Regions from separate parts of the Peribacillus sp. TH14 genome, predicted to be linked through region 4. Evidence: riboswitches for the same ligand, from Rfam matches in the RefSeq annotation. Region 4 holds a riboswitch; each other region holds the start of a gene.
What was found. A riboswitch is a leader RNA that binds a small molecule or an ion and turns the genes downstream of it on or off. The one in region 4 is predicted to bind thiamine pyrophosphate.
Positions count from the first base shown of each region.

Region 1 (7,575 bases), 3.0 Mb from region 4:
CGTTACAGCTGTAATGACAGACATTCCAAAAACCCCATGTGCAGAAAATGTTTTTAAATCAGCTTGTATTCCAGCACCGCCCCCTGAGTCAGAGCCTGCGATGGTTAACGCTGTTTTCATAAAAAACCCCTTCATATAATTATTTTTTAAAAGTATTTTCAGTAAAATGAAAGCTAAAATGGCACCTGCGAATGAACTAAGCATAAAAGCTGGTAAAAAACCAAAAATAGCTGCTTTTTCTCCCAATAGGAGGACAGCAAGGGGATAACAAGCTAGGGATCCAAGAATGCCGGTCCCTATCACTTCCCCTAAACAAGCGAATTTCAAGCTTTGTGTTTTTCGATAAAGGACGGCAGCCAATAGTGCACCGATCATGCTGCCCGGAAAGGCGAAAATTGAACCTGTACCAGACATGTTTCTAATGATGGAAACTAAAAAAGTTTGTGTTACCGCATAAGCCGGTCCCAATAAAACGGCTGTCATGACATTTGCCAGATGCTGAATCGGAAAGATTTTTGCAAATCCGGCCGGGATGAAAATGAATGAACTAGTTATGGTAGTAATGGCCGTGATCATGGCAGTCAACGTCATTTTCTTGATTGGATTCATCATCATGACAACATCCTACAGTGGCCAATCCTGCTCATTTTGAACCATATCCCAGAATAAATATTCATAACGGGAAGTCACCAAAAAATGCTTCTCTAATCTAAGAAGTTCCTTTTCAGGCATGCCTTCTGTTAACTCTTCCAACAAAGCAATCAGCCATTTGTGTGCTTTACCGAATTCAGGAGACGAATATGATTTAATCCAATCAGCATAGCGATTGTTTTCTAATGCTTCACCATTTTGTTCTTTTAATAGCAAGCCGATCTCATAATAATCCCAAGCGCATGGAAGGAGGCAGGCAATCAGGTCGGCCAAAGTCCCATTTTGGGCTGCATTTAGCATGTAACCCGTATAAGCTAGAGTGGTTGGAGTAGGTTCTGTATTTTCCAATTCGATTGAGCTGATTCCGAATTCCAAAGCATAATGTCGATGGATATCCATTTCTACTTGAAGGGTTTCATTCAAAATACTTGCAAACTTAGCCATGGTTTCGAGATTATGAGCTTTGATGACTCCTAACGCAAAGAGTTTGGAATAATCCATAAGATAGATATAGTCCTGCTTTAGGTAATAGGCAAATTTCTTTTCTGAAAGCGTCCCATCTCCAATCGCCTGAACAAAGGGATGTGTATGGTTCCTTTTCCAGATTCCTTTTGCCCGTTCATGAAGTCTATCACTGAAGGTTTCTAATTTTGTATTCTCCATGGTACATCCTCCTTGAAATTTAAAATTTACTAAAATTGTAAAGTATGCATACACTATCTGATAAACAAAAAAACCGCTCTCTGAAAGAAAGCGGCTGTTACCGAGGAAGAAGCAAATTCCTTCTTACAGCCTGCTTCCCTCCGCTGGTATGACCAGATCAGGTGCAAAGGGTTTGATTCTCAGCAAAAGTGCTCCCCTAGCAGTCTAATTATTCACCTTTTCCATCTGAAAAAAAAACCGCTCCTGAAATACGGAGCGGGGCAGATGGATAAAGTCATGTGTTTAAAGACGATATCATCCACTTCCCTCCGCCGGTATGATCCGGTTCAGGTTCAAAGGGTCCGGAACAAATTCCATCTCAGTCTTAAAAAGACTCCCCTAGTGGTGTGAATGTATGTAATTACTGACATCATATCAGAAAGCCAGGAAATTGCAACCCAATTTGAATGGGGTCTATAGAGAATACCTATCAAAAAAAGGGAGAACCATGTGATTGACTTTTGAAGAATATTGGGATAAAATCATGTCTACATCATTTATATATTGAATTCTTATCCAGAGAGGTGGAGGGACTTGGCCCAAAGAAACCTCGGCAGCAGACCCATTTTGGGAACTGTGCTACATCCAACAAGCATACGCTTGGAAGATAAGAAGAGCCGAACGGACTACTGTAAGCCTCTTCTTGAATTAGAAGAGGCTTTTATTTTTGTGAAATAACGTTTAGTGACATAATAGAAAAGATATAATTTGGTGAAAATGATACCTGTTACTACAATTTAGCTCATATGAAGGCGGGCTGATGAAGACAAGGAAAGGAGCCATTTACATGGCAGAATTATTTAAGAGAATTGAACAGAGGAAGGCATTGCTGATTGAAGAGTTATTAGCGAATGGAGTTTATAAAACCTCTGATGAAAGACATCTTTATGATGTTCCTTTAAAAGTGCTTGAAGATGAATATAAGATTGTTATAAATAGACCTAATATCGAGTCTCCTTCAGAGTGGATGACATAGTAAGAGTTCTTAAAATACTTTACTATCTTAAAATATTATTTAATCTGATGAATATTATTAAAGCATTCGCAGTGTACATGAGTGAATGCTTTTTTATATTTGTCAAGAATATAAAATGTCACAAAAAAGACACAAACAGGGAATAGAATAGGCTTTTTGTCACATTTATTTTGTGGAATAACACATTTTGATTTCCATATATGGTTGATTTTAACTATTTATTTCTTTATCATAAAAAGTGTAAGAAAATTGAATAAATAGGAAGTGACTATAGATGCCCCCACAGATAACCGTAGAAAGAATAGAAGAAAAGAGACGGGAAATGATTAAATTGGCAGCTGATTATGGTTTTACAAGCCTTCTAACTGTTCAAGCAAGTCAAGAATTGGATTCGCTGTTAAATGCTATACCAAATAAAAGAAAATCAGAATATTTTTTGCTTAAGAAAGTTTATAGTGATTTTTAAATTTCGTCAGTGACTTTAAAATAGATTCCTTCATTTAAACTAAAAAAGGCTACTGCTGAATGAAGGCAATAGCTTTTAAATAATGAAATTCAAATATTAACACGCTTACCAAGGATTACTAAATCCCGTTCAATACCATCTAGCTCGGCAACTTGAGGTAAATGCGCCCATTCTTCAAAACCAAATTTAGAAAACAGTCTTATGCTCGGTGTATTGTGAGCAAATATAAAACCAAGTAGTGTCTTAACTCCTAATTTTGGACTCACTTCAATTGCCTTTTGAATCGAAATTTGTCCAATTCCTTTTCCCCGGAAATAATCATCAATATATATGCTGATCTCGGCAGTGGAATCATAGGCTGGCCTACCATAGAAAGATTGAAAACTCATCCATCCAGCAGTTTTCCCTTCGAATGTAATAATATAAAGCGGTCGTTTTTCTGAATGATGTTCCTCAAACCATTTAAGCCTCGATTGCACTGAAACAGGTTCTGTATCTGCAGTGACCATCCTTGAAGCAATAGTCGAATTATATATTTCGACTACTCTTGGTAAATCTGTTAGTTCTGCATCCCTAAAATCTATATACTGATCCATCATTTTAACTCCTATCCTTATTATGTATACAATCTCCAGAAACATGGGATTCCCACCCTATTTATGAATAAAAGGAGGTTGACGAAAATCCGTTCCATTGAATGCTTTTATTGTATCATACACTTTTTACAGTTTATCTGACAATTCATTTTTTTCATGTTAAGTATGTTCATTTTTGGGGTAATTACAAGATAAAATACTTCATAGTAAATACATAACATAAGGAGAAACAAATGAAAAAAATAGTAGGTTTATTTGTAATTGTACTAGTTATTTGTTTTGTTGCATATAAGTTTCAGGCTTCAGAGTCGGAAGATGTGATGGCTTTTGGAGATTCGTTAACCTATGGAAAAGGAGATAAGGATGGGGAAGGTTATGTAGAAGGTCTGGAGGATGAATTGAATAACCCTGATTCTGAAAAAAAAGTCCGTTTTTGGAATTACGGTATTAAAGGCCAGGAAACAGATGGTGTCATTGATCAGCTTGAAGATAATCAAATTAACACGAAATTGGACAAAGCCGACACGTTTATTGTTTATATTGGAACAAACGACTTGATTAACAGTAATGGAGGTAACTTGAAAAAAATAAGTGATCAAAAAATAAATGATGGTAAACGAGAGTATATCGACCATCTAAATAAGATTCTTTCTACACTATTAAAGAAAAACAAAAAAGCGGATATACTTGTAGTTGGGCTGTATAATCCAAAAAAAGATGATCAACGACTTGAAAAGCACGTTCATGATTATAACCAATCAGTAAACGAGGTAGTAGAAGAGGATAAAAGAATGATATTTATCCCTACTAATGATTTATTTGAAAATAAAAAGAAAAAAGAGTATTTCAGTGATAAAATTCATCCAAATGAAAAAGGGTATCAGCTCATAACCAATCGGATTTTAGAGAGCTATGATTTCAAATAAATTCAATAAAAGTGCACAGAAGCAATACTTCTGTACACATGGCTTATTATATATAAATCGGACCTGTTTCATTGAAGGCGGTTGTGCAGTTGTTATGTAATAGCCGCCTTCAATTGAGGGAATTGCAAGTCATGAAGCTGCCTATATCTGCCGTTACTTGTCAATAACTGTTTATGCGTTCCTTTTTCATGGACACTGCCTTTTTCAAGAACGATTATTTGGTCAGCATTTTGAACGGTTGATAATCTATGCGCAATGACAATTGAAGTCCGATTTACTAATAAACGTGACAATGCTTCCTGGATTAAATGCTCGGATTCCGTATCTAATGCTGCTGTCGCTTCATCGAGAATGATGATTTGTGGATTCTTCAAAAGTGCCCTAGCAATGGCGATTCGTTGCTTTTGTCCTCCTGAAAGTTTGACGCCTCGCTCTCCAATTTGAGAATGATAACCATTCGGAAAGGCCCTGATAAAGTCATGAGCATTGGCTGCTTTAGCCGATTCAGTGATTTCATCATCTGTTGCATCAAGTTTTCCATAAACGATGTTATCGCGGATTGAACCATTGAATAAAATGATATCCTGAGAAACAATCCCCATTTGGCTACGTATAGATTTCAGCGACAAATCGCGGATATCAAGACCGTCCATTTTGATTGTTCCTTGTTGTGGATCATAAAATCGGATTAAAAGGTTTGTAATTGTCGATTTTCCTGCACCAGAAGAGCCGACGAGAGCTGTTATTTGACCAGCTTTCATCGTTAAGTTTAGATTGCTAAGAACCGGAACACTTTCATCATAAGCAAAATCAACTGATTGAAAATCAATTTGTTTTTTTATTGAAGGAAGCTCAATTGCATTTCCTTTGTCTTTGATTTCAGGTTGTGTTTCCATAATTTCTGTAATACGCTCAAAAGCTGCAGCTGACTGCTGGACAATGCTGATTACTCGGCTGAAATTGCGAACAGGACTCTGCAGTAATCTCAAATAGGCGAGGAAAGCTACTATTAATCCCACTGTAAATGCACCTTCCATCACTTGCCAAGCCCCAAACACAATAACAGCAACAAGACCAATATTGTTCAATAAATCGATAACCGGACCAAACATGGATCGCAAGCGAACCGATTTAATGTTAGCTACCATGTTTTCATGATTACGTTCTGCGAAACGTTTCGATTCAAATTCTTCATTGGTAAAAGATTGAATGAGTCGCATTCCTGAGATAGAATCCTGTAACTGGTTGCTGACATCTCCTGCAGAACTTTGAACAGACCTAAACGACATCCGAATACGTTTTCCAAATACCCTTGTGATATAGAACATGAACGGGAATGTAAAAAGAAGGACAATGGTCAGTTTCCAATTAATGAAAAGCATATAGACTGCGACTGCAACAAAAGTTACCGTGTCTGTTACGACTTGCAGCATGCTTGAAGAGATGAGTTGTTGTAGTAAATTGACATCATTAGTCAGCCGTGACATTAAGTCACCCGTTCGGTTTTTATCAAAGAATTTCATATCCAGCCTTTGAATATGTTCATACATGCTATTCCGTAAATCCATAATCGCTTTTTGACCGACTTTGGAAACGATATAGCTGTTAAAGTAGTTTAGTAAAGCTAATAAAATAGCAGCTCCAAGAATTCCTGTGCCTACCCAAATCAAGGAGTCATATTTTTTTTCGGGAATGATTTCATCAATCGTATACTGAGTCAACTGTGGGATGGAGAACTCAAGTAAAGAAATGAACAACATTATACATAATATCAAGGAAGAAAATTTCCATTTAGATGGGACACGATTAAACATTTGCCTGAGCATCGTCCAAATGCTTCCTTTGGAAGGCTTTGCATTAATGACGCTACGTCCTTTGTGGCTGAATGGGATATGTCCTCCGCTCATAACGATCACTCCTATTTTGACTATCTTTGATGAATTTTAAAAGTCATTTGTATTAGGTGAATAGTACCTTTATGACTATCATAGAGCTTTTCTAAAAATAGACAACTTTAAATCGGTTTCTTCCTATCTAAAAGTGTTTTTATTTTACACCTTTATACAGAACATGGAATAATTGATGGAGTTTAACTAAGCTTTCGGGAGGAGATGCTAAAATGGAAGATAACAAAAAAATTAGGGAAGAACTATTAGAAGCGGTTAACAATTTATCGGATGAACAGCTGAATGCCCATCCAGAAGAAGGCCGCTGGAGCATTATCCAGGTATTGAATCATTTATATTTAATGGAGCGAGTGATAACAAAGAGTATTGCCGACAAGTTAAAAAGCGATGAGAGTATCCCTGCAGAAGATAAACCGATAGAGTATACTCTAAATCGTGAAGTGAAGGTCTCGGCGCCGCCATTTGTCATTCCATCAGAAGCATTTCAAACTTTGGACGAGGTTAAGAATAAATTGTCCGAATCCCGCCAGGCATTTATACAAGTTGTTGACAGCGCAAATGAAAAAGATCTTGAACAAAAGTCATTCCCTCATCCATTGTTTAAAGAATTAAGCTTGAAGCAATGGATTCCGTTTGTGGGTTTGCATGAAAAACGACATTTACTGCAAATAGAAGAATTGAAGTCAAAGTTATAATAGAAGAAAAACTCATCCGCTTTTGGTTGAGTTTTTCTCATTCAGACAGTTATTCGTAAAGGAAGGATTGTTCAGTGAAGGTTAACTGGGTAAAGGCATGTCTGATAATAGGCTTTTTCGGGTTACTGTTAGGGTTCATGCTTAAGCATTTGCTCCCCCACGATCTAGATAAAATTAAACTGACTGACGAGTTGCATCCGATAGTCGCTGAAAAAAAAGAAAAGCTCATTCAACAGGCTAATGAAAAAGGTATCGTGGTAATCATAACGGCTGGATTCCGTACTTTAGAAGAGCAAAATGACCTCTATGAAAAAGGACGTTTAAAGTCTGGAAGCATTGTAACTAATGCAAAAGGAGGGGAGTCGCTTCATAATTTTGGATTGGCGATAGATTTTGCACTCCTTAACAAACAAGGGGAGGCTATTTGGAATATGGAATATGACGGCAACGATAATGGGGAATCGGATTGGATGGAAGTCGTCTCTATCGCGAAAGATTTAGGATTTGAATGGGGAGGAGATTGGTCAGGTTTTAAAGATTATCCTCATCTACAAATGACCTTTGGCTGGAGCTTACGAGAGCTACAACAGGTAAAGAGCCTACAGAACAGTAAAAGTGAATAAACGTAGAAATATTTTTTGACGAATAATTCCAAC
Region 1 is NZ_JAEKEK010000001.1:521,019-528,593, reverse strand. It holds gene thiD (bifunctional hydroxymethylpyrimidine kinase/phosphomethylpyrimidine kinase) at 1-612, opposite strand, end outside; gene tenA (thiaminase II) at 625-1,314, opposite strand; TPP riboswitch at 1,433-1,522, opposite strand; TPP riboswitch at 1,601-1,704, opposite strand; SAM riboswitch class I at 1,863-1,967, shown strand; gene JFU50_RS02695 (Fur-regulated basic protein FbpA) at 2,114-2,329, shown strand; gene JFU50_RS02690 (aspartyl-phosphate phosphatase Spo0E family protein) at 2,604-2,795, shown strand; gene JFU50_RS02685 (GNAT family N-acetyltransferase) at 2,885-3,391, opposite strand; gene JFU50_RS02680 (DUF459 domain-containing protein) at 3,625-4,317, shown strand; gene JFU50_RS02675 (ABC transporter ATP-binding protein) at 4,410-6,224, opposite strand; gene JFU50_RS02670 (DinB family protein) at 6,437-6,919, shown strand; gene JFU50_RS02665 (M15 family metallopeptidase) at 6,994-7,542, shown strand.
Region 1: linked by a shared signal. The riboswitch ahead of tenA (thiaminase II) and the one ahead of JFU50_RS16815 (ABC transporter substrate-binding protein) in region 4 are both predicted to bind thiamine pyrophosphate.

Region 2 (7,575 bases), 2.2 Mb from region 4:
GTTGACGAGTTTGAGGAAGCGGTACGGAAAGAAGCACGTGAGCTTTATTCTTCTTATGATACATATGAATTTACGCAAATGATCGGTATCAACCCGTTTGAAGGACTTTGGGGTAATTTTCAAGATGATCATGATGAATTCCGTAAGATGGCCGAGATTGTACCAGCTTATCGGAAAGAGGCATGGACAAGAGGCTTGAAGGCATTAGGGATAGATGACCCGGCATTTGGTCTTGAGCTAGCAGAACGTTTCCCTGCTGAGAGACGGAAAAAACCATTTATTTATGAAGAAACATTCCAGGTGTTAGATGAGTTAAAAGGGAAGTACAAATTGTTATTGCTGACGAATGGTTCGCCTGAGCTTCAAAATACGAAGCTTGAAATCACGCCTGAGTTAGTTCCTTATTTCGATCAAATCGTTATTTCCGGCGCGTTTGGACGTGGGAAACCGGATGCTTCTATTTTCGAGCATGCATTAGAAATCATGGAGCTTGATAAGCATGAAGTATTAATGGTCGGCGACAATTTAATGACGGATATCCTTGGTGCATCACGTGCAGGCATTAAATCGGTTTGGATAAACCGTCATGATAAGGAACGGAATGAAGTCATCCCTAATTATGAAATTACGCATTTAGAGGAGCTTTTTCCTATCCTTGAGAGTCTAAATAAATAACGGATATATCCCCTTCAAGTAGTAAGTTCAAAAAAACTTAACTTGGAGGGGATTTTATTTAATTCAAAACATGGCATTAAAATAATAGGTCTTTGAATTTATTTACAAACCAAAATGGATGGTATATAGTTACCATGTAATAATTAATATTATTCAGACTAGGGGTGTCCAATAAAAGTTGGGCTGAGAGAGAAGCGCGTTAAAGCTTCTTAACCCTCAGGACCTGATCTGGTTCATACCAGCGTGGGGAAGTTAGAATCTACTATTCAATGACATGTAATTTGGTCATTTCTGTAGTCATACTAACTTTAGCCGGGTCTTAAATATGAGACCTGGCTTTTTCGTGCGAAAATGGATTGGATTTTGTCCTTTTTAATCTAACTTAAAAAGGAGAAATGAAATCATGAGTAATTCAGTAAATGACATGAACGTTTCAATTATGTCCAATTTTGCAGGAAGTAAAAAAGTTTATGTAGAGGGGTCTAGACCTGATATAAAAGTTCCTATGCGTGAAATTAAACTAAGTCCCACAACAGGAGCATTTGGTGAAGAGGAAAATTTACCTCTACGCGTATATGATACTAGCGGTTTCTATACGGATTCTGAGTATTCTATTGATATTCGTAAAGGTCTTGACCCTATTAGACGCAACTGGGTTCTTGAACGGGAAGACGTTGAAGAGTATGTGGGGCGTAAAATAAAACCAGAAGATAATGGGTATAAAAAAGTTGAGTCTCATTCCAAAGCAGAAGTTTTTCCGGGATTGATAAGAAATCCTTTGCGTGCAAAGAAGGGGAGAAACATAACCCAACTCCATTATGCTCGTAAAGGTATCATTACCCCAGAAATGGAGTTTATTTCGATTAGAGAAAGTGTTTCCGCTGAGTTTGTACGAGATGAAGTAGCTAGCGGGCGGGCCATTATACCGGCTAATATTAACCATCCTGAAAGTGAGCCGATGATTATCGGACGTAATTTTCATGTGAAAATAAATGCGAATATTGGGAATTCAGCGGTTAGTTCATCCATCGAAAATGAAGTAGAAAAAATGACTTGGGCCACTCGCTGGGGAGCCGATAACATCATGGATCTCTCTACCGGAAAAAATATACACACAACCCGTGAATGGATTATTAGAAATTCGCCTGTACCTGTTGGAACAGTACCGATTTATCAAGCGCTTGAAAAAGTAGATGGAGTCGCTGAAAATTTAACATGGGAGGTTTTTCGGGATACTTTAATTGAGCAGGCTGAGCAAGGTGTTGATTACTTTACCATACATGCTGGTGTGCTTCTGCGATATATCCCATTAACAGCAAAGCGGATGACGGGAATTGTTTCCCGTGGGGGTTCTATTATGGCTCAATGGTGTCTGGCTCATCATGAAGAAAGCTTCCTCTATACTCATTTTGAAGAAATCTGTGAAATCATGAAAGCATATGATGTATCTTTCTCATTAGGAGATGGACTTCGTCCTGGATCTATTGCAGATGCAAACGACGAGGCGCAATTTGCGGAATTGGAAACATTGGGTGAACTAACAAAGATTGCTTGGAAACATGATGTACAAGTTATGGTTGAGGGGCCCGGTCACGTTCCAATGCATTTAATTAAAGAAAATATGGATAAGCAACTGGAAGTTTGTCAAGAAGCCCCATTCTATACATTGGGACCCCTAACAACTGATATAGCTCCTGGCTACGATCATATTACTTCTGCGATTGGGGCTGCCATGATTGGCTGGTTTGGAACTGCGATGCTTTGTTATGTGACACCGAAAGAGCACCTTGGTCTTCCAAATAAAGAGGATGTTCGAATAGGGGTTATTACGTATAAAATTGCAGCCCATGCCGCTGACCTAGCAAAAGGCCATCCAAATGCTCAAAAACGAGATGATGCCCTTTCAAAAGCAAGATTCGAATTTCGTTGGAGAGATCAGTTTAATCTATCGCTCGATCCTGAAAGAGCCGTTGAATATCACGATGAAACTCTGCCTGCTGAGGGTGCCAAAACAGCTCACTTTTGTTCAATGTGCGGTCCTAAATTCTGCAGCATGAGAATCTCACAAGATATTCGTGATTTAGCTAAAGAAAAAGGGCTTGGTTTTGAGTCTGTAATTGATGAAGGCTTGAAAGAAAAAGCGAATGAATTTAGAAACACAGACGGAAAAATCTATCAATAATATGGACGAAAAGGAGAATTCGATGAATCGAGTAATCCAGATTAAAGTTGAAATAAAACAGTTGGAAAATCAGCTGGATCAGCTTAAAAAAGAGCTGAGTATTTTTCGGGAAAATTGTAATCATGAATTTGTAAAAAATGATTATTTACAAGAATGCACAAAGTGCCACTTAATTGAGAGTCTGCAATGGTAGGGATTTCTCGATTAAATAACTTTGGATTCTTGGTATTCTAGTAAGTAGAAAAATTGCAAATCAATAAGACTTTAATGCTCCTTGGGATTATTCAGTTTTATAAGTATTAAGGAGAAAAAGGACTAACCATCCTTTTTCCTTATTTTTCATAAGCACCGAATCAGACTTTGAGAAAGTTCCATAGATACCCTCGGCATTACCTTTCTCTTTTATAAGTATAAGTTACCCCAGGTATTTTTCTTTATCCTATATGTCCCTCATTTCTTCGGATCATGTTAGTCATAAAAACCAGTGTATAAAGGAACGTGGCTTTATTAGGTTTTCATGGAAGGGTTTTGCACGGATATTCTTGTTTTGTTTTAACATACTAAGCTTGTCCACATCATAAAACAAGGAGGGAATTTACATGATGCAAAATCAACAAGGTCAAACACACGAGAATATGCAAACAGGTGCTATACCCCCACAAATGAATCACGGTGGTCACGAAGTATTCGATGTACATGAAGTGTTGTCGGGAACGATTGGTACTTTAAACACTTATATGCTTTTGCGTCAGCATGTACAGGATCAGGAATTACTGGACATTCTGGATCGTCAATATCAGTTCATCCAAGATGAATATAACCTTTCATTAGAGTGCTTTCAATCTGGCCAGGACCCATCCAAACGAACACAGAGTTACAACATGAATCAAGGTAACGATTTTATATATGGATTGACACCAACTCAGCCAAAGAAACCTTTGCAATCCGTATCGGAAATTACGGATGAATGCATTTCAGGCTTGATGCTTGGGGCAGTGAAGTCTGCTGCTTCTTTAAAAGCAATGTCTGCACTTGAAATTACAAACCCAGTTGTGCGTCGCGTATTTGCAGCTTCTGTTCCGAACTGCATTGAAATGGCATATGAGATTTCGATATATCAAAACAAACATCATTACTACCAAGTTCCACAGCTTGCACAGCAGGATATGCAACAAATGTTGAATTCATATTCACCCGCACAAGGAAATAACAACGTAAGCCATTAATTAAAAAACAAACAAAATCTAAAAAAACTAGCAAATTTATTCCGACCAGTTAGATAACTATAGCAATTTATTAAGGGATAGGACTAAGCACCGTAAGTCCTATCCCTTCAATAATATTAACCAGTGTTGTTTCCTTATTATTGTTTCATCTGATTTATTTCCTGAACACAATTTTGGACAAGAGTTACAGCCTGGCTCATAGTTGCTCCTCCACCAAATGCTGCCGTCACTCCGATTGCTTCCAGGATTTCTTGTTCTGAACACCCTTGATCAAGGCATCCTTTAGTATGGTAGATAATACAGTATTCATCTTGAGAATATAAGCTTATGCCTAAAGCGATAAGCTGTTTCTCTTTCTTAGATAATAGACCTTCTTTAAAGCATTCTTCCGTAAAGGAATTGAATTTCTCAGCGAGCTCAGGCATTTTATCCGTAAAAATACCAATACCAGCTTTATAATCGTGAAGAGTAATTTCTGTAGTGTTTTTTGCTTCAAATTCCATATCCCATTCAACTCCATCCATAATAATCTTTCATCAAAAATTAGTATGAACTAAACAAGAAATGATTAATCAAAAACGATGGAGTTATTGTGAATGAATAGCCTGTTAGATCACGTGTAGATGCACTAATACATATACATAAGGATATTCTGTTGCATCGCCACATACAGCTCATTTGTATAGAGCATCCATAGACCGCAAGGCACTCCAGAATAGTTGAAGACTAAAATATGGACAAAGTATAATGAAATATGTAAAGAGTTAAGATACCTTTTTGCAGTGTCTAACTTAAGGGGGGAAATCGTAATGAATGAACTGAACGCATTATTCCGAAAAAGAATAGGGCTGCTGGAACATGAAAAAGTGACTTTTGAAAAATTAGATGAAATTCTTGAAAAGACAGCGAAAACAATTCCCTTTGAAAACTTATCCATCATGGCATCTCATCTTAGTGACATCAACAAAGAAAATATCATGAACAAAGTTCTTGTGAGAAACGAGGGGGGACTTTGTTATGAATTGAATACGGCGCTTTATTTTTTCCTAGTGGAAAATGACTTTGACGTTTTCTTAGTTCGCGGCGTAATTTACAATCAAGGGTGGATGACCATAGGTAGAACCCATGTCGCCATTCTATTAAATCATGAAGGTCAAACTTATTTAGTCGATACGGGATTTGGAGGGAATTTACCTTTAAAACCAGTACCGTTTAACGGAGAAACCGTTATTTCTCAAAATGGTGAATTTCGAATTAAAAAGGAATGTAACGAACATGGAGATTATATTTTTGAATTAAAGCTGAAACATAAAGATCCCGATTGGAAAATTGGGTATGCTTTCGATTCTTCAAAGACCGTAGAAAATGTTGTGGAACTGAATGAGATTCAAACTATCATCAGGGAAAACCCAAAATCACCTTTTAACAAACATCCTTTAATCACTCGACTTACAAATAGCGGGAACATCACTTTAACCGATACATCCTTTACGCAGTGGGACGACGGGAAAGTGACAAAAGAAGAAATAGATAGCACACGATTCAAAGAGATAATGAAACAGTATTTTGATAGATAAGAGATAACGAAAGAAAGTTGCCCTCCCTCAGGCTGTCGAGAAACCTTTGACAGCCTTTTTTATGTTCCTTAACCTAGACATTGAATTTGTTAGGGTGCATACGGGAACCATTACTGTACGACCTTGAAGGAAGGAGACAATCTGATTTTGTTATCCTTATTAAATGCAGGACAATCACCCTTCCTTGTCGAACTAAGTACAAGAGAAGAGGCTGATGAAAATGAGTAATGCAAAATACAAATTTTATTATGTGAATGGGGAAACAGAGGAGTTAGAGACGAATGAACCCTATACTGATGAAGCCAATAGTATTCTGAATCTGCAGTTAATTCAAAATGCGACATGGTTACAAGCAGGTGGGAAGCATATCAACTTAGCTAATGTAATTAGTATCGAATTTGCAGGAGACCAAGATAAACGTAAATTAGAGCAAATTAAGTTTAGGCCTAATAAATAAAGCACCCAATACGGGTGTTTTTTTTTATCATTTGTTATAGTTTTAATTGAATAGGTGAAAAGGGAGGGATTCAAAATGGAGAAGAAAAATCGATTAGTTTTTACTAGATCAAACGCTGGTACTAAACGGAAATTCGATGAGGCTATTACAATTCTGGAATATAGCGTAATGCTTGTTGAACTCTTCGACTTAAAAGAATTTAATAATGTTATTGCCGGGCAGTTAAGACTAATTCTATGTGAGAACAAATATACACGAATAAAGAGGGAAAAAGTCACCATTGATAACTCCTTAATAAAGAAAATCAATCCTAACCCGAAATTGTATCCCGTTAAAGATTTCATTGAAATAAGCAAAGAAGGCAATACAGAAATACCCGAAGAACTTTTCGATTACACTAAGCCGAGGATTGATTTAAATATTTGGCGAAATCAAGTAATCTATAAAAGTAGTTTAGGGGGCATTCTCCAGGAAATTACAATCTTAGATTTTATTAAGGAGTCTGCTCAAAAGAGTGGTGGTGCTCACGTGGAATCAAGTCTTCCTGAAAAGTCTTTTATGGTGGACGAGCATGCCGAAAGTATTTTAAGGTGTATAGCAAGAGGATTATTTAGGTCTATTGGTAGAGATTTTGAAGAACATTCTTCTATGAACCTTACACATATAATAAAGAAAATTGAAGAATCAAAAGCCTCCGAATAGTTTCTTTATTGTAAAAAAGGGGGGGATTTACCCTTACTTCATGACATGACAATCACATTGCCTGAAGATTGAGTAAAAAGCATTTAGGGGAAGATATAACAGAAGGCTGAGTAAAGGTAAGTTCTTTATGTAATGAGTAGAAGAAATTATCCAATTAAGTCTTCAATTGTAGCAGGTTAGGATAACAATAAAAGACGATTTTTCCACCTAGAGTAGGAAAAGTCGTCTTTTTATTTGTTTATAGGTCAGGAGATAAACCGGAATAAACCCACTAAATGAAAAAACAGTATGAAAGGCACTATTTTTTTGTCCTGAGCGTACTCCACAATTTCTGCATATTTAATTGGTACGATGTATTCAAATGTTAAAGGAGGATTTATTACATGCTGAAAAAAAGAATAAAAATGCCCATCATTTTATCATTATGTGCAGCCCTTTTCTTAGTATTGGGTGCATGCTCCAACACTAATGATGAAAGTAAAGAAAATAAGGAAGACAAGGATCATAGTAATATGGACATGAACCATTCTAGTTCAGGTGATGTTCCTAAAGGTTTAAAAGTAGCTGAAAGTCCAACCTATGAAGTCGGAAGTCAAGCGATTATAGAATCAGATCACATGGAAAGTATGAAGGGTGCGAAAGCAACAATTGTTGGTGCCTATGATACTACCGCTTATGCTATTTCGTATACTCCTTCAAATGGTGGAGACAAAGTGGAAAATCATAAATGGGTTATTCAAGAAGAGCTTAAAGATG
Region 2 is NZ_JAEKEK010000001.1:1,223,598-1,231,172, reverse strand. It holds gene JFU50_RS06115 (HAD family hydrolase) at 1-675, shown strand, start outside; TPP riboswitch at 826-942, shown strand; gene thiC (phosphomethylpyrimidine synthase ThiC) at 1,076-2,857, shown strand; gene JFU50_RS06105 (hypothetical protein) at 2,880-3,050, shown strand; gene JFU50_RS06100 (spore coat protein) at 3,460-4,083, shown strand; gene JFU50_RS06095 (carboxymuconolactone decarboxylase family protein) at 4,221-4,586, opposite strand; gene JFU50_RS06090 (arylamine N-acetyltransferase family protein) at 4,893-5,660, shown strand; gene JFU50_RS06085 (hypothetical protein) at 5,881-6,117, shown strand; gene JFU50_RS06080 (hypothetical protein) at 6,193-6,819, shown strand; gene JFU50_RS06075 (YdhK family protein) at 7,203-7,575, shown strand, end outside.
Region 2: linked by a shared signal. The riboswitch ahead of thiC (phosphomethylpyrimidine synthase ThiC) and the one ahead of JFU50_RS16815 (ABC transporter substrate-binding protein) in region 4 are both predicted to bind thiamine pyrophosphate.

Region 3 (7,575 bases), 1.8 Mb from region 4:
CAGCCTTTGCTTCATCAAAGGAATGAATAGAGCTCCCAACCCTGATTTCTGGAAATGCTTGCTTTACGACTCTGACATCTAAACTATGAAAAGCCAATTGCACACCAAAAACCTTCATAGCCCAAGCTACATCCACTCGGTCATTAATAATGATTTTAGACAACGGAATCTTTTTTTCATGTAATAAGGTCACAGCTTTATAGAGTTGTGACGCACTCATCTGCTTTTCTCTAAGATAAAAGAAATCAACATAATCCTGAATGTTTGAAGCAATCTCAACAAACTTTTCAATTGGCTGTTTCCCAGTAGAAATAATATGCAATTCTTGTGCATTCATACTAAGAACTCCTTAACGATAATAATCAATTCTTCTTTAATCAAATTGATAAATACGGAAATTGGACAGATAGATAAAACCCTGCCAACAACAAGATGACAAAATACAGAATGAACCCATGGTCATTTTTAGAAAACCCAAATTCATAATAGTATGTTCGATTCCTGGTATCTGAAAATCGTTTGGCCTCCATCGCGACCGCAATCCGGTGAGCCCGTCTAATACTTCCGGATAACAACGGAATGGAGTAGGCTTTCATTTTAAAATATACGGATCTTATTCCTTTTTTCCTTTCGACGCCACGTACCCTCATCGCATTCCGTATCGTTTGAAATTCCTCCAACATGATAGGAATAAGCCTTAACGCCGCCATGAAACTATAAGCATATTTAGGTTTAAGCTTAACTTGCTGCATTAAGGAATAAAACAGGTTGACAGGTCTCGTCGTTAACGAAAAAGTTAATCCAAGTACCGCAAAAAGCAAGGCTCGAAAGCCAACCAATAATCCCCTCATGAAACTCTCTTCCGTAATCGAAATGAGTCCCCACTTAAACCAAAGTGTTTCCCCTTGTCCGAATAATATCATTGCAGAAGAAGTAGATAAAAAAATGAAACAAAAAGGAATTGATAGGAGTAAAATACGTTTTATCGGATGACCGGAAAAACACAAAAATAAGAGTAAAACACCCATGGTAACGTTAATCATATAATTTAGGTCTTTAATAAATAACGCCACCATACATAACACAATTAATACAAAAAGCTTAAGGCTTGGATTAATCTTATGGAGCCATGTTTCTGCACTCGAAACATTCACTTACATGACACCCCTTCTATAGTGATAAAACTTCGGTCTCTAAAAACGCTAGTTGCTTGCTAATCTTTTCATCACTAATTACTTTCCCATCCTTAACCGTCCAGATCCTAGTTGCAAAGTTTTTTGAAATATGATCATCATGGGTTACCATAATCACTGTAATACCCCGCTTTCGATATTCCTCGAACCATTCCAGTAAGGCAAAGGTATTTTTCGAATCTTGGCCAAAGGTAGGCTCATCTAAAAGAATGATCTTTTTTTCTTTCACTATTGAAGCCGCTACACTTAATCGCCGCTTTTGACCCATCGATAATTGAAAAGGATGTTTATCGCGATGGGCCGTAAGGTGGAACACTTCAAGCAGTGCATGAACTCTCTCTTCTATTTCTTTTGGAGGCTTTTTGTCAATTCGTAATGAATAAGCGATTTCTTCATATACAGAATTCGCAACGAATTGAAACTCAGGATTTTGAAAGACAAACGTCATGTAATCTGTTAGATTTTTCACCTTTTTAATCGAGGTTCCCATCAAATCATAATAACCATTCGTTTTAATGAACTGCATCAGTGCATGCAAAAGCGTACTCTTGCCCGCTCCATTTTCTCCGCTGATGACAATCCATTCCCCTGAGTGGATCTGCAGCTCTTCAACCATAATTTTTTCTTCCTTTTTTCGGAAACCTCTAAAACCTTGCATTTGCATAATGGTACCGCCATCATTAACTTCCGTTTGTTCACGAATGGGTGCATGGTCATGAATATACTCATCCCAAACACCAGGGAACCAGATTCCATGTTCTTTCATTTTGTTTTTGTATAATGAAAGAATGTTGTCTTTGGGACCATCAGCAATGATTTGACCGTTATCGTTAAAAAGCACTATTCGTTCGATAAATTCTAAAACATGGTCAATTTTATGTTCAACGATAATAACGGTCTTGTCTTTGCCAATTTCCTTTAAAACACCCCAAATTTCTTTTGTTCCAACCGGATCAAGCATAGCGGTTGGTTCATCTAAAAATATCACTTCAGGTTCAAGTGCCAATACTGACGCAATCGCTAAACGCTGTTTCATCCCGCCTGATAATGTATCAATACTTGTATGGATATCATCTAAGTGTAATCCTACCTGCCGGATATGATTGTGAATCCTTTCATTCATTTGCTGCTTAGGAACGGAAAGGTTTTCAAGGACGAAGGCAATTTCTTCATCTGCAAATGGCATACAAAACTGACTATCTGGGTCTTGAAAAACATATCCCCATGAAGAAGGGCTCTCCAGTTCTTTCGCTTTCATCGGGACTTCAATGGAATGTGGGATCAGCCCACTTAACACTTGCAAAAGTGTAGACTTTCCACATCCGGACGGTCCCAACAATAGAACTTTTTCACCTTTATCAAACGAGACGGATAAGTCCTTGAATATCAAGGACTCATCACCGGGAAACTTCAATCTTAACTTTTCAACAAGAGCTATTCGTTCCATACTTATCAACCTCTACTTTTGATCCAGTGCAGCATAATCCTTACTTGATACTGGACGAACTAGATTAGTTACTCCTGTTGCTTCTAATACTTTTACTAGATAGTAAGCAAATACACCAGCAAAGAAAATTGACCCGATAAATCTTGCAATCATAAATAATAGTAAATTCCAAAGAGAGAGGGCACCAATTTCTCCGTATGCAAAATCCATGAGGACCGATCCTACACATGAAGCTATCGCCGCTAATACAGCAACCGACATATTAAACTTTTTATACCTGAACGCCATAAACACCAGTTCCGCGAATACTCCTTGTACAACTCCATATAAGAGTACGGTTAATCCCCACGGTGAACCTAAAAAGAATTCACCGGACGCTGCCGCGATTTCTGCCAACAGAGCCACACCCGGTTTCCTCATAACTAAAAAAGCAACGGGCCCTGCTATAAACCACATTCCATAAATTAATTGATCTACATGTAACCCTAATGGTTTAACGGAATAATATATCGATCCCCAAAGGATATAAACTATTCCAAATGCGACGGCAATCACGATTGTGACTAAAATATCCGTTAATTTCAACCCTTTTCTCATTGTCAATCTCCTTTATACTTCTAATGTTTCCTTATGCACTGGCCAAGTTTCTAAGCGATAAGCCATTTCCCAAAATGAGTATTCATATTGACTGCTAAGGATAAAATGCTCTTTCATTCTTTCTTTGTCTTCTTCCGTTACTTTTTCAGCGATCTCATCAAGTCTCGCGATTTGTTCTTCTACCAACGTACGGAACCATTCTCCTCCGTATGCCGCAATCCACTCTTGATAAATTGGCTCATCAGGTATACACCCTTGCAGTTTTTCACCTATTTCATAGTACAGCCAGTAACACGGTAAGATGGCCGCAATCACATCCCCTAAATGGCCAGAATACGCGGCACGATACATATGGGATGTGTAGGCATAGGCAGTAGGAGCAGGCTTAAAGTTTTTCCTTTCTTCTTCTGTAATACCTAATCTCTCAGAAAAATTTTCATGAAGCTTTAATTCAGCTTCATATGTTCCTTGTGCATGGCTTGCTAGTCGACTAGTTGTATGTAAATCTGTTGCTTTGACTGCACCTAAAGCTTGAACTCTAGCAAAGTGAGATAAATAATATGCATCTTGCATGACATAAAAACGAAAACACTCTACTGGCAATGTGCCATCTCCAATTCCTCTAACAAACGGGTGATTGAAGCTTGCTTCCCAAATATGATCTACTTCTTTACGAATGACCTCTGAAAATTTCATTTTCTATACCTCCAAATTTGTATTTTATTAAGCAATGAAACTGGATAAATAATGATTGGTAACCTATAATCACCTCTTTTGAGCAAATAAAAAACCACTTCCTTTACCGACGTAAAGAAAGTGGTTGTACTTGAAATAATACATAAACGTATTGTTTCATGACCCCACTTCCCTACGCTGGTGTAAACCAGATCAGGTTCTAAGGGTCTTAAAGTTATACTTTAATCTCAGCTTCTGCGGTAAAATTGACTTTTACCTGTAAAGCACCCCTAGTGGTACAAATTGTATATTTAGTTCATTTGCCTTTATATTAACACGTTCAATCTAATTGTCAAACTTATTAAATAAAGTTTTTTTAGTAATGTATAAAATCCAACGATATGTTAAATAAAAAATCGCCTAACATACTCTTTGGAAATCGAACTTAATCACATAAAAAATATTCTCTATTAACCTTAAGCAAAGTTTATTTTACTATTAATCCTGCTTTCCTAATTATCGTTGGTACTGTTTATGAAGCTGAGCCGCTATGATATTCTTTTGGATTTCGGATGTACCTTCATAAATTCTCGTAATACGTGCATCACGATAAAAACGTTCAATGGGATATTCAGAAATGTAACCAATCCCTCCATGAATTTGGAGAGCCTTATCAGCTACACGATTATACGTTTCTGAACCAAGTAACTTGACCATAGCCGCATTTTTAATGACGTTCTTTTTTTGATCAACCATCCACGCAACGCGATAGGTCATGGATCGAAGGGCTTCTGTATCTAATGCCATATCTGCCAAGTAATGTTGAATAATTTGTTGTTCGAAGATTGGTTTGTCGAACTGAATTCTCATATGAGCAAAATCAATCGACATCTCAAGTAATTTTTCACACGACCCTAGGTTTCGTGCTGCCATTCCTGCACGTCCATTCGCCAAGATTTTCAGGGCATTCATATACCCTTGCCCCTCTTCACCCAATACATTCTCAACTGGAACTTCACAATCCTCAAAGAAAATTTCAGAAGAATGTGAACCATGAAGGCCCATTTTCCGTTCGATTTTTCCTAGTTGAAATCCTGGGGAGTCTTTTTCGACGATAAAAGATGTGATTCCTTTTGCACCCTTAGAAGGATCTGTAACAGCCATTACTGTAAACACATCTGCGATTGGAGCATTAGTAATGTAATGTTTGCTTCCATTCAGGATATACTTTTCACCCTTTTTAACCGCTGTTGTTTTCAGATTTGAGGCATGTGAACCTGCGCTTGGTTCAGTTAAAGCAAAAGCGCCAATTCTGTCACCTGATGCCATGTCAGGTAAATATCTGCGTTTTTGTTCTTCATTTCCCATCTCTACAATTCCAACGCCGCCAATTCCCGTATGTCCGCCTATTACTGTTGTATAACCGTTATGTGTTCTTCCCAACTCCTCTAGAATGGCGCATTTCCCTACCATATCAATGCCTAACCCACCATATTCTACAGGAATGCTAAGGCCAAACAGTCCCATTTCTTTCGATTTCCCCATAATGATTTCTGGGATTTCATTGCTTTCTTCAATTAACATGGCATGTGGTTCTACTTCGTTATCAATAAATTCTCGGATTCCTTGTTTTAAAATTTTGATATCGTCTGAAAATTCAAAATTCACGGTATTTTCTCCCCCTTCTATTGGTATTAGGTTTAATTCCTTAACCCGATTTCTTTTACATATAGGAGGATACTATTCTCCTAAGCTTCGAAATAATACAAATGGCTATCAAATCAAACAAAATCAACCTATTTGACCCACTGGGTGATTAAAAATCCTAAGAAATATTTTCAGGCTATAGTTTTACTTTTTGTGATTACCATTTAATCAGTTTCATAAAGTCAAACCATGGTTAAGCCGCCATTGACGGAAAGAGTTTGCCCAGTTACATATCCTGCTTCTTCCGAAACAAAATAGGCCACAGCACCGGCAATATCTTCTGGTTGAGCTAAACGACGGAACGGAATCGCTTTCTCCAAAGCTCCAGCTATTCCTTCATTGTAAGAACCAATTTCTTGAAATAAAGGCGTGTCGGCTGGACCTGGCGCAATACAATTGATGTTAAGCTTATGACGTGCCATTTCTCTTGCTATTGTTTTCGTGAACGCAATGACCCCACCCTTAGCAGCCGAATAGACGGCCTCACCGCTAGATCCAATTCTTGCTGCATCCGACGCAATATTGACTACCTTTCCGTAACCGTTTTCAATCATAAGCGGTAAAATTTCCTTACAAGTATGAACTTGACCCAGTAAATTAATATCGATAATCCTTTTCCAAGTGCTTGGATCACTTTTTAGGAAAGGTTCTACTTTGTCCCATCCTGCATTATTAACCAATACATCAATCTTTTGATAAAGGCTCACTGATTCTTCAACTGCTTTTTTCACACTCTCTAAACTCGTTACATCACAATAGACGGCCTTAGCTTCATAACCCGCTTGCTCAATTAAAGAAACAGTTTCTTCTGCGTTTTTACTATTGATATCGGCCACAACAATGTTCATATTTCGAGAGGCTAATGTTTTAGCAATCTCTCTACCAATTCCGCTTCCTGCTCCAGTGATAAATGCTACTCGGTTATTCATCATAAATCCCTCCATTTTTATCATGAAATTGCTATGTGGTTACATTAACTGGTCCTATATTTTGTCTTGTATCTTTTCGTTTATCATTTCCCGAAGACGGAACTTCTGGATTTTCCCGCTAGGAGTACGCGGAAAATCATCCATGATTTCAAGTTGTTCTGGCCAATATTGTTTGGCCAAACCTTTTTCATATAGAAATTTCTTTAATGATTCCATTGTAATCGGGCTCTTCCCTGGTCTTACGCTGATACATGCACATGCTTTTTCCTGAAGCCTAACATCTGGTACAGCAATGACCTGCACGCTTGAAATATCCGGGTGTTCATATAATACGTTTTCTACGTAAGCGACTGGTATATTTTCACCTCCACGAATGATAATGTCTTTGTTTCTTCCAGAAATCCTGATATATCCTTCTTCATCCATAATTGCTCGATCACCGGTAATGAACCATCCGTCCTTATGTTCTGCAATGGTGTCATCAATCCTCTTCAAATACCCGACAAATAGGGCAGGACCCCTAGCAAGTAAATCACCTTCTTCATTTGGAGCGCAGATCTTTCCTTCAAAATTCACTACTTTCAACTCCATTTCCGGAAATGGAACCCCATCGGTATTTGTCAGTTTTTCTGCTGAATCTTCAAGTCTCGTCAAGGTCACTAGGCCATCTTCTGTTTGTCCCCATCCTGACAATATTTTGAACCGTACTTTTTCTGCCGCGTCTTTCACCAACTGCCTTGGAATCGGGGCGCCTAAAGCTACAAAGACTTGGAATGAGTTAAGATTGTACGTTTCTATTCCCTCCATTTGAATCATATCTTGCAGAAAGGGAGTCGCACCCGCTGTAAACGTTATCTTCTCCTTCTCAATCCATTCAATAAATTCATTCGGATTCCAAATGTCTTGATAAACACCTGTACCCCCAAAATGAGTTGGTAGCCTCACCCCATAACCAAATCCAGTTTGATGAGCAAATGTTGACGCCATGAATAGGACGTCATCGGATGTTAAATGTAAATGGTCAATC
Region 3 is NZ_JAEKEK010000001.1:5,276,290-5,283,864, forward strand. It holds gene tenI (thiazole tautomerase TenI) at 1-337, opposite strand, end outside; gene JFU50_RS25415 (energy-coupling factor transporter transmembrane component T family protein) at 378-1,154, opposite strand; gene JFU50_RS25420 (ABC transporter ATP-binding protein) at 1,171-2,640, opposite strand; gene JFU50_RS25425 (ECF transporter S component) at 2,653-3,237, opposite strand; gene tenA (thiaminase II) at 3,250-3,933, opposite strand; TPP riboswitch at 4,086-4,214, opposite strand; gene JFU50_RS25435 (acyl-CoA dehydrogenase family protein) at 4,429-5,580, opposite strand; gene JFU50_RS25440 (SDR family NAD(P)-dependent oxidoreductase) at 5,802-6,548, opposite strand; gene JFU50_RS25445 (AMP-binding protein) at 6,603-7,575, opposite strand, start outside.
Region 3: linked by a shared signal. The riboswitch ahead of tenA (thiaminase II) and the one ahead of JFU50_RS16815 (ABC transporter substrate-binding protein) in region 4 are both predicted to bind thiamine pyrophosphate.

Region 4 (7,575 bases):
CTGCACCATTATAAAACTTAAAAATGGGATGAATCAAAATCCGGTTTAAGCTCCCGATAATCAACAAATCCGCTAAATATGCCCAAAATCTCAACCAAAAACCAGCAAAGTAAACTACCTTCACTTCGCCATCATCCACGATTGCCTGTGCTGGTAAAAGCTCTTGCTGAACGATTTCTTCTTCTTGCTTTGTATTTAGATTGGATGAATCGATTTGTTCATTGTTTTCATTTCGTTCCGTCATCCTTCAGCCCCCCTATTCCGCATACAAATACATTAAGCGTGGAGAATTTGAAGAGGAAAGGATTTTTGTCAAAACAGCCGTTTCCACATCATTGCCCAACATTTTTTGCGCTCCCATACTGAATAATGAACCGAAACCTGCCTCATCTGTATAACGGATTACTTGCGCGTCTTTTTTACCGATATCCGTTTTCATCGCGGCAATTACATCATCCAAATGGCCGAAATCATCAATTAAATGGTTTTCTTTCGCCTGACGTCCATCATAAATCCGGCCATCAGCTATTTTACGTACTTCCTTCTCTGTCATACCGCGCCCGTCGGCAATGATTTTAACAAATTGATCATAAGAATTATCAATCATATTTTGGAGGATTTCGCGTTCTTCATCAGTCATTTCCCGAGACGGACTCATAATATCTTTGTGTGGACCGCTTTTGATTGTTTCAAACTCAACTCCATACTTTTTAGCTAGTTTCTCGTAATTATACCCATGCATAATGACCCCAAGTGAACCCGTCATTGTTTCTGGACTAGCATAAATCTTATCAGCTGGAGCAGAAATATAATATCCGCCAGAAGCTGCCATTGAACCCATAGAAACATAAACTGGTTTTTTCACCTTTTTAATATCAAGGATCTTATCATAAATCTCAGCACTTTCCACAACACCGCCGCCAGGAGAATTTACACGCAAGATAATTCCTTTAATATCGTCATTTTCTTCAGCCATTTTCAACTTATCCATGAAGGCTCTGTGATTATATGTTGCTGAACTAAGTAATGAAGCTTCTCCAGTATCTTGGATTGTACCTTCTACATCAAATACCGCAATAACATTTGAGAAATCTTCGCCTTCTATAACTTCTTCGTAAAACTCGCTGTCGGAAGCAAATAATTCATCAATAATATTTTCCGTATCAGCTGTAAATACAGTCGTAGCCGTCCCTACAATAATAGAGACAAAAAATAAAACGGCTGCGATTCCAAGTGCTGCCCAACGCTTTCCATTCATCTGTGTTCCCCCTTAAATATATATATCCTTCTTACCATACGAACTGCATACAAAAATGTTTCAATCCATGATAAACTAAGACATATAAAATTGTAGCAAATAATCCTCTAATTGGAAATGAGAAGGTACACTTTGTAATATCGCCTTTCCCTTATACAGGAAAAAAGAAAGCCCTTTCATTACTATACATACTAGGGGGATCATGATGAACACTCGAAAGAATATTTATTTTTTCCATGCTTCAAATGCAGAGATACTGAACAAGGTCGAACGTCTAGCCGAGTTAGCAAAGCAATATTCGTATGAAATCGTCCAAGACTTCACAAAAGCCAACATTATCGTAAGTATTGGTGATGACGGCACCTTTTTGCAGGCAGTCCGTAAAACCGGATTCAGAGAAGATTGTTTATATGCTGGCGTTTCCACCACAGGAAATTTGAATATGTATTGTGATTTCCACCTAGAAGATACAAACAAAATGATTGATGCCATGACTAGAGAGCAAATCGAGGTGCGCAAATACCCAACTATTGCTATTCAACTAGATGACCAACCTTCCTTTTATGCCCTCAACGAACTCAGTATCCGCACTTCTATCATCAAAACGTTCATCATGGATATTTTCATTGATCAAATCCATTTTGAAACCTTCCGTGGGGACGGAATCATTATAGCGACACCGACCGGAAGCACAGCCTATAATAAATCGGTCAATGGGGCCGTTGTGGACCCGCTTCTCCCATGCTTTCAGGTAAGCGAGCTCGCTTCAATCAATAACAATACCTATCGGACCTTGGGTTCTTCATTCATCCTAAGCGGCGATAAAACATTGACTGTTCACCTTGAACAAAACGGGCCAAGCTATCCAATCATTGGCTTGGACAATGAAGCCTTGAGCATTAGTTATGTCGAAAAGGTCAAGATCCGATTAAGCGGTAAAGTCATCAAAACCGTTAAGCTGAAAGACAACTCCTTTTGGGAAAAAGTAAAACGGACTTTTTTATAAAACTCCCTAAAAAGGGACCAGATATAATATCTGGTCCCTTTTTATATATGATAAAAATCTTTGGTATTTTGATAAAGGGTTTCATATACAATCTCAATTGGTAAGTTTTTAATTGACGCAATTTGACGTGCACTGTCATGCATCATGCCCGGATGGGTCCATTCCCTTTTGAAAACCCCTTCAAACGGCCATGGGCCATCCGTTTCAAGCATCATCAGCTTAAGCGGATAAACCGAAACTAACTCCTGTATTTCTTCTTCGTAACAAACATCAGGTGTGATGGAAATGTGGTACCCGTTTTTGACCATTCTTTCTACTGTTTGGATATCCCCTTTAAACCAATGAAAATGGGCCTTTGTAATTTGATTTTTCTCTAATAGGTCGCAAACAACAGGCGCATCATCATAGACCGCATGAAGAATAACTGGTTTTTCAAACTCTTTCGCAAAAGCAAGGAACCTATCAAGTATCTCTATGTACTCTGATGTATCTATACTGGGATTTTCTTGCCTTAAGTAATATGGCAGCCCTACCTCACCTACAGCAAACATATTGTGCCTATGTCCCCGCATCCAACTCAATAAATCATTCACTTCTTCTTCACTTGGGAGGGACTGCTCAGGATGAAAACCAAAGGCAGGCTTAATACGTGAATCTTTGATGGAAAGCTGATAATTTTTTATGGACGAGGCCAAATTCATGGAAACAGTTAGCAAGGATTCCACTTGTGCCTTTTCCATATCAGTGAGAATCTGCTTCTGCTTACTTTCATCATACCTATCCAAATGGATATGGCTGTCGATGATTTTCATTTTATATTCCCTCCTAACTTAAGTAGTAAAAGTTGGCTTTAGTGCGGCATATAATTCTCTCTTCAAATTGAAAAATTCATCACTAAGAAGCTGTTCCTCACTTCTTGGCCTTGGAAATGGAACTACAACTTCTTTGATGACAGTTGCTGGTTTTGCTGATAACACGTATATTCTATCGGAAAGGAAAACCGCTTCATCAATGCTATGCGTAACAAAAAGCACCGACCTCCGATTTTCTTCCCAAACAGACATCAGCCATTTTTGCATTTGCAATCTTGTCAGTTCATCCAAGGCAGAAAAGGGTTCGTCCAAGCACATCAATTCCTGTGGACTTAAAATACTTCGAATAAACGCAGCTCTTTGCTTCATGCCGCCAGATAATTCGTGCGGATATGCTTTCTCGTACTCTTCTAATCCGGCTTTCATCAATAGAGCTTTTGCCATTTCTTTATCTTTAACCCCCGAAAGCTCGCTTCCTAGCAAAACATTTTCTAATACCGTTCTCCAAGGTAAAAGGGATGGCTGCTGAGGCATATAGCTTATATGACCCTTTAAGCCATTTATTTTTTTACTGTCCAGTGAAATGATGCCATGATGCGGCTTCAAAATGCCCCCGATTAGGTGAAACAATGTACTTTTCCCACTGCCAGATGGCCCAAGGATGGTTACAAACTCTCCATCATCCACATAGAAATTTATATTCTCTAAAATATTCTGTTTACCATCGAAAGAATAGGAGACATCTTTAATTTGCAGCTTCATCCTTTTCACCCTCCTTTCTCTTCCATGAAACAAAGTATCTTTCAAGTATGGTAATGATTCCAAAAAAGAGAAGACTCAGTCCCATAATGATAAAAATGGAAACAAACACCCGATCTGTCCTAAATGAAGAGGATGCGAGCGTCATATAAACACCTATCCCCGATTTAGCCCCAAGCCACTCCGAAATAACCGCCCCCATTACACTGTAAGTGGCCGAAATTTTCAGTCCAGAGAAAATGAACGGAATCGAGTGAGGAAGTTCTAGCTTCCAAAATAGTTGCATTTTCCCTGCTCCCATCATCTTGAAATAATGCTTAAGTTCATAAGGAGTCTGGCGAAAACCGTCCAATGAAGCAACAGCGAGAGGGAAAAAACATACGAGAGAAATCACAATCAGCTTCGGCAGCATACCAAAGCCAAACCAGATGACTAGAAGCGGCGCCAAAACGATGATAGGAATATTTTGTGATAGAATGAGAAGCGGATAAACCGCATCTTTTACACCAGGAAAAAGGTGTAAGAGAGCAGCAATTACTAAGCCAATACAGCTTCCAATAAAAAAACCAGATAATGCAAGGTTAGTAGTTGATATAAGGTGTCCAAAAAGGCTATGAAACGACTCTATTCCCTCGATAAAAATGGCTGATGGAGCAGGAAGTAGCCATTTTTCAACCTTTAATAAGCCTGTTGCTAACTCCCACACTATTAGCAACAATAATAAAAGAAAGAAGGGAGCCCCCTTCTTCCAAATCTTTCTTCCGCTCATGGCCGATATTTCTCCGTTAACGTATCCATCGTGATTCCGCTAGGCTGGTACAATATTTTCACTTGGGAAATGACATTCGGCGAACCTATTTCAATCATTCTCACATTCATTTTTTCTATAACGGCCAGAAGCTCAGAAAGCTCACCTTCCATTGTTGTTTCAAGCGGGTGCACCTCGTACTTGACACCTGATTCATCGATGATTTTGATCGCTTCATCGACTAAGGGGATGACATTTTCCCCTTTAGGAATAATTTGTATACTAATTAATGAGTTTGCCATTGTAGTTCCTCCTATTGTGGTAAAAATTCATTGGTAAATGCTTTCTCAGGATCGAAATCACCTTCAAGAAGATTATTTTCAGTCATCCACTCACTATAATTCTTCCAAATTTCAAGCTTTTGTTCACCCCATCTAGGAGCATCATCCTGATACTTAGATGCAAGCCACTTCTGGCTTTTCTTCACTAGCTTTTTATCTAGATCTGGTGCAGCCTTGATTAAAATGTCTGCCGCATCATCAGGATTCTTAATCGCAAACTGGTACCCTTTCGAAGTTGCCTCTACGAACGCTTTAACAGTATCTGGATCCTCTTTAATCATCTTTTCATTTGTGGTCAAAACAGGCGTATAGTAATCGAGCTTATCTGAGTAATCAGTTAAGTAAACCATATTCAGCTTTTCATTTCGCAATTCAGCCTCAATACCTGTCCATCCATAATAAATCCAAGCGAAATCAATATCTCTTTTCACTGAAGTGAAAAAATCCGAGTCGCCTGTATTTACTATTTCCACTTTATTTACATCCGCATTATCTTTTGTCATGAGAGATTCGATGATAGCCTTTTCAACTGGAGACCCCCAGCCACCATACGTTTTCCCTTCAAAATCCTTAGGTGTTTTAATATTTTTAGCCACAGGAGAAGCGAATCCTGAGGTATTATGCTGGATGACAGCCGCTAACGAAACAATCGGCACGCCTTGCACACGAGCCTGTGTAATGCCCTCCTGGTAGCTCACGCCAAATTCTGATTTCCCTGAAGCCACAAGCTTATCAGCTCCTGCCTCACCTGGCATGATAATTTCTACATCCAGGCCTTGTTCTTTAAAATACCCTTTTTCCTTCGCTACATACAATCCTGTATGGTTTGTATTCGGTGTCCAATCGAGAACAACCGAAACCTTTTTTAATTCTTTATTGTCTTCATTTTTACCTGCTTCTTCCTTTTCAGTAGTGCCGCCAGCACCACATCCAGCTAAAAGGAATAACAAAGTTATCAGTGGCAATAATTTATTCACTATTTTTCCTCCTACACATTATATAAGGTCCATATGCCGAAACTTTATTGGGTGCCAGTCCCCATCCAAATAATAGATTAAAAAACAAAAACGCCCGAGGATGAATTCGGACGTTAACATACAAAACAGAAAGTCAGTCATAATATGTTCCCTCCGCTGGCATCATCCAGATCAGGTTCAAAGAGTCAGCATCTTAAGGACGCAATCTCAGCCAGCAATACCGGCTCCCCTACATTTCTTGCACATATGAACTTTTCTCTCTCATTATATCAATTCATACAGAAAAGGGAATACTAATTTGCTTCTTCTAACGATGGGCCATTCTGATCATCCTCAGTAATAGGAATAAAATTTGATCAGTATTGTTCAGCAACTCATATAATAATTATTATTACACTGTAGATAGTTCTTGAACTACTTGAATTAATCATTTAATTTTGTGACCAAGAGGTGGATATGATTATGATAAAAATTAATCAAAAATGGTTAGATGTCAGTCAAATCCAACCAGGTATAATATCTGAAAAAGCATTAGAAATTCTCCAATTAATGTGGAAATATCCGAATATTTTTGTATATAAGACAATGGAAGATCTTAAATTCGATATAGAGATGAGGCTGCAAGTCAATAAAGCTGCCGTTTCGTTAGATAAGAGTAATCCTGAATTTACAATACTCGAGGATTCTGTATGCAATGAACAATATTGGCGACTTACAAAAGATGGAGCATTTGAGCTTAAACCAAGCGTACCCCCTCATCTGGCACTTGAGGATATTTTCATTAACGGAAGTCTTTACGCTTTCGAATGCGGGACAGCGATAGTCATTGTTTTTTTAAAAGCTGTTTTAGATACGGTTGGTCCTAAGAATTTTGACCGTCTTTTTTCAGGCCTTACTCTTTATGACTGGCACTATCCGCAGAATTTGATTCTTCGAGTTCATGAAGGGACGGGTTATGTACCAGGCGACTGTGTTTACTTCAAAAACCCAGATTACGACCCGAGCACTCCAGAATGGCAAGGGGAAAATGCGATATTCCTTGGAGAAAACCTCTTTTATGGCCATGGGATTGGGATTACCAATCAACAAGGAATCATCGATGAATTAAATAGCAATAGAAAGTGGAATGCCATCATATCAGCGTTCCTAACAAAGCATATTGTAAGTATAAATAGTTCCCACTATAGTCAATTCAAGCCAAATATCCCCCGTAATAACTCCGTGTCGCTTCATGACTGCCTATCCAATATAATTGTTTCTGAAATAGGCTCGAGAACTTTTCTAGCGTAGGATTAACCGTTTCTCTTATTAAAGATATAGATTTTGAATCACTTTTCGTTTATTTTAATAGCTTGTGAAACTCGACACTGACTAACAATTTTTTTCAGAGTGACGTGTATCACTATAAAAAAAACGCTTGGGAAATGGATTTCCTCAAGCGTTTTTTTCTTTTTATGCACCAAAGTTTCTTTTTTCTTTAAACCTACGTGTCCCTGCCTTCCCCCATTTTGTAATGGAAAGCGTATAAACCACCAAGGCAGACCAAATGAATAAAAAGGCTAAAAGATGTGCTTTTGTAAAACTTTCATGATAGACAAATACCCCGATTAACAAGGTTAAGGTTGGAGCAATATACTGAAAAATGCCAAGCATCGATAACGGTATCTTTTCTGC
Region 4 is NZ_JAEKEK010000001.1:3,472,304-3,479,878, reverse strand. It holds gene JFU50_RS16850 (RDD family protein) at 1-244, opposite strand, end outside; gene sppA (signal peptide peptidase SppA) at 257-1,258, opposite strand; gene JFU50_RS16840 (NAD kinase) at 1,464-2,264, shown strand; gene JFU50_RS16835 (TatD family hydrolase) at 2,306-3,076, opposite strand; gene JFU50_RS16830 (ABC transporter ATP-binding protein) at 3,095-3,838, opposite strand; gene JFU50_RS16825 (ABC transporter permease) at 3,822-4,604, opposite strand; gene JFU50_RS16820 (thiamine-binding protein) at 4,601-4,885, opposite strand; gene JFU50_RS16815 (ABC transporter substrate-binding protein) at 4,897-5,901, opposite strand; TPP riboswitch at 6,033-6,142, opposite strand; gene JFU50_RS16810 (protein-glutamine gamma-glutamyltransferase) at 6,364-7,191, shown strand; gene rarD (EamA family transporter RarD) at 7,354-7,575, opposite strand, start outside.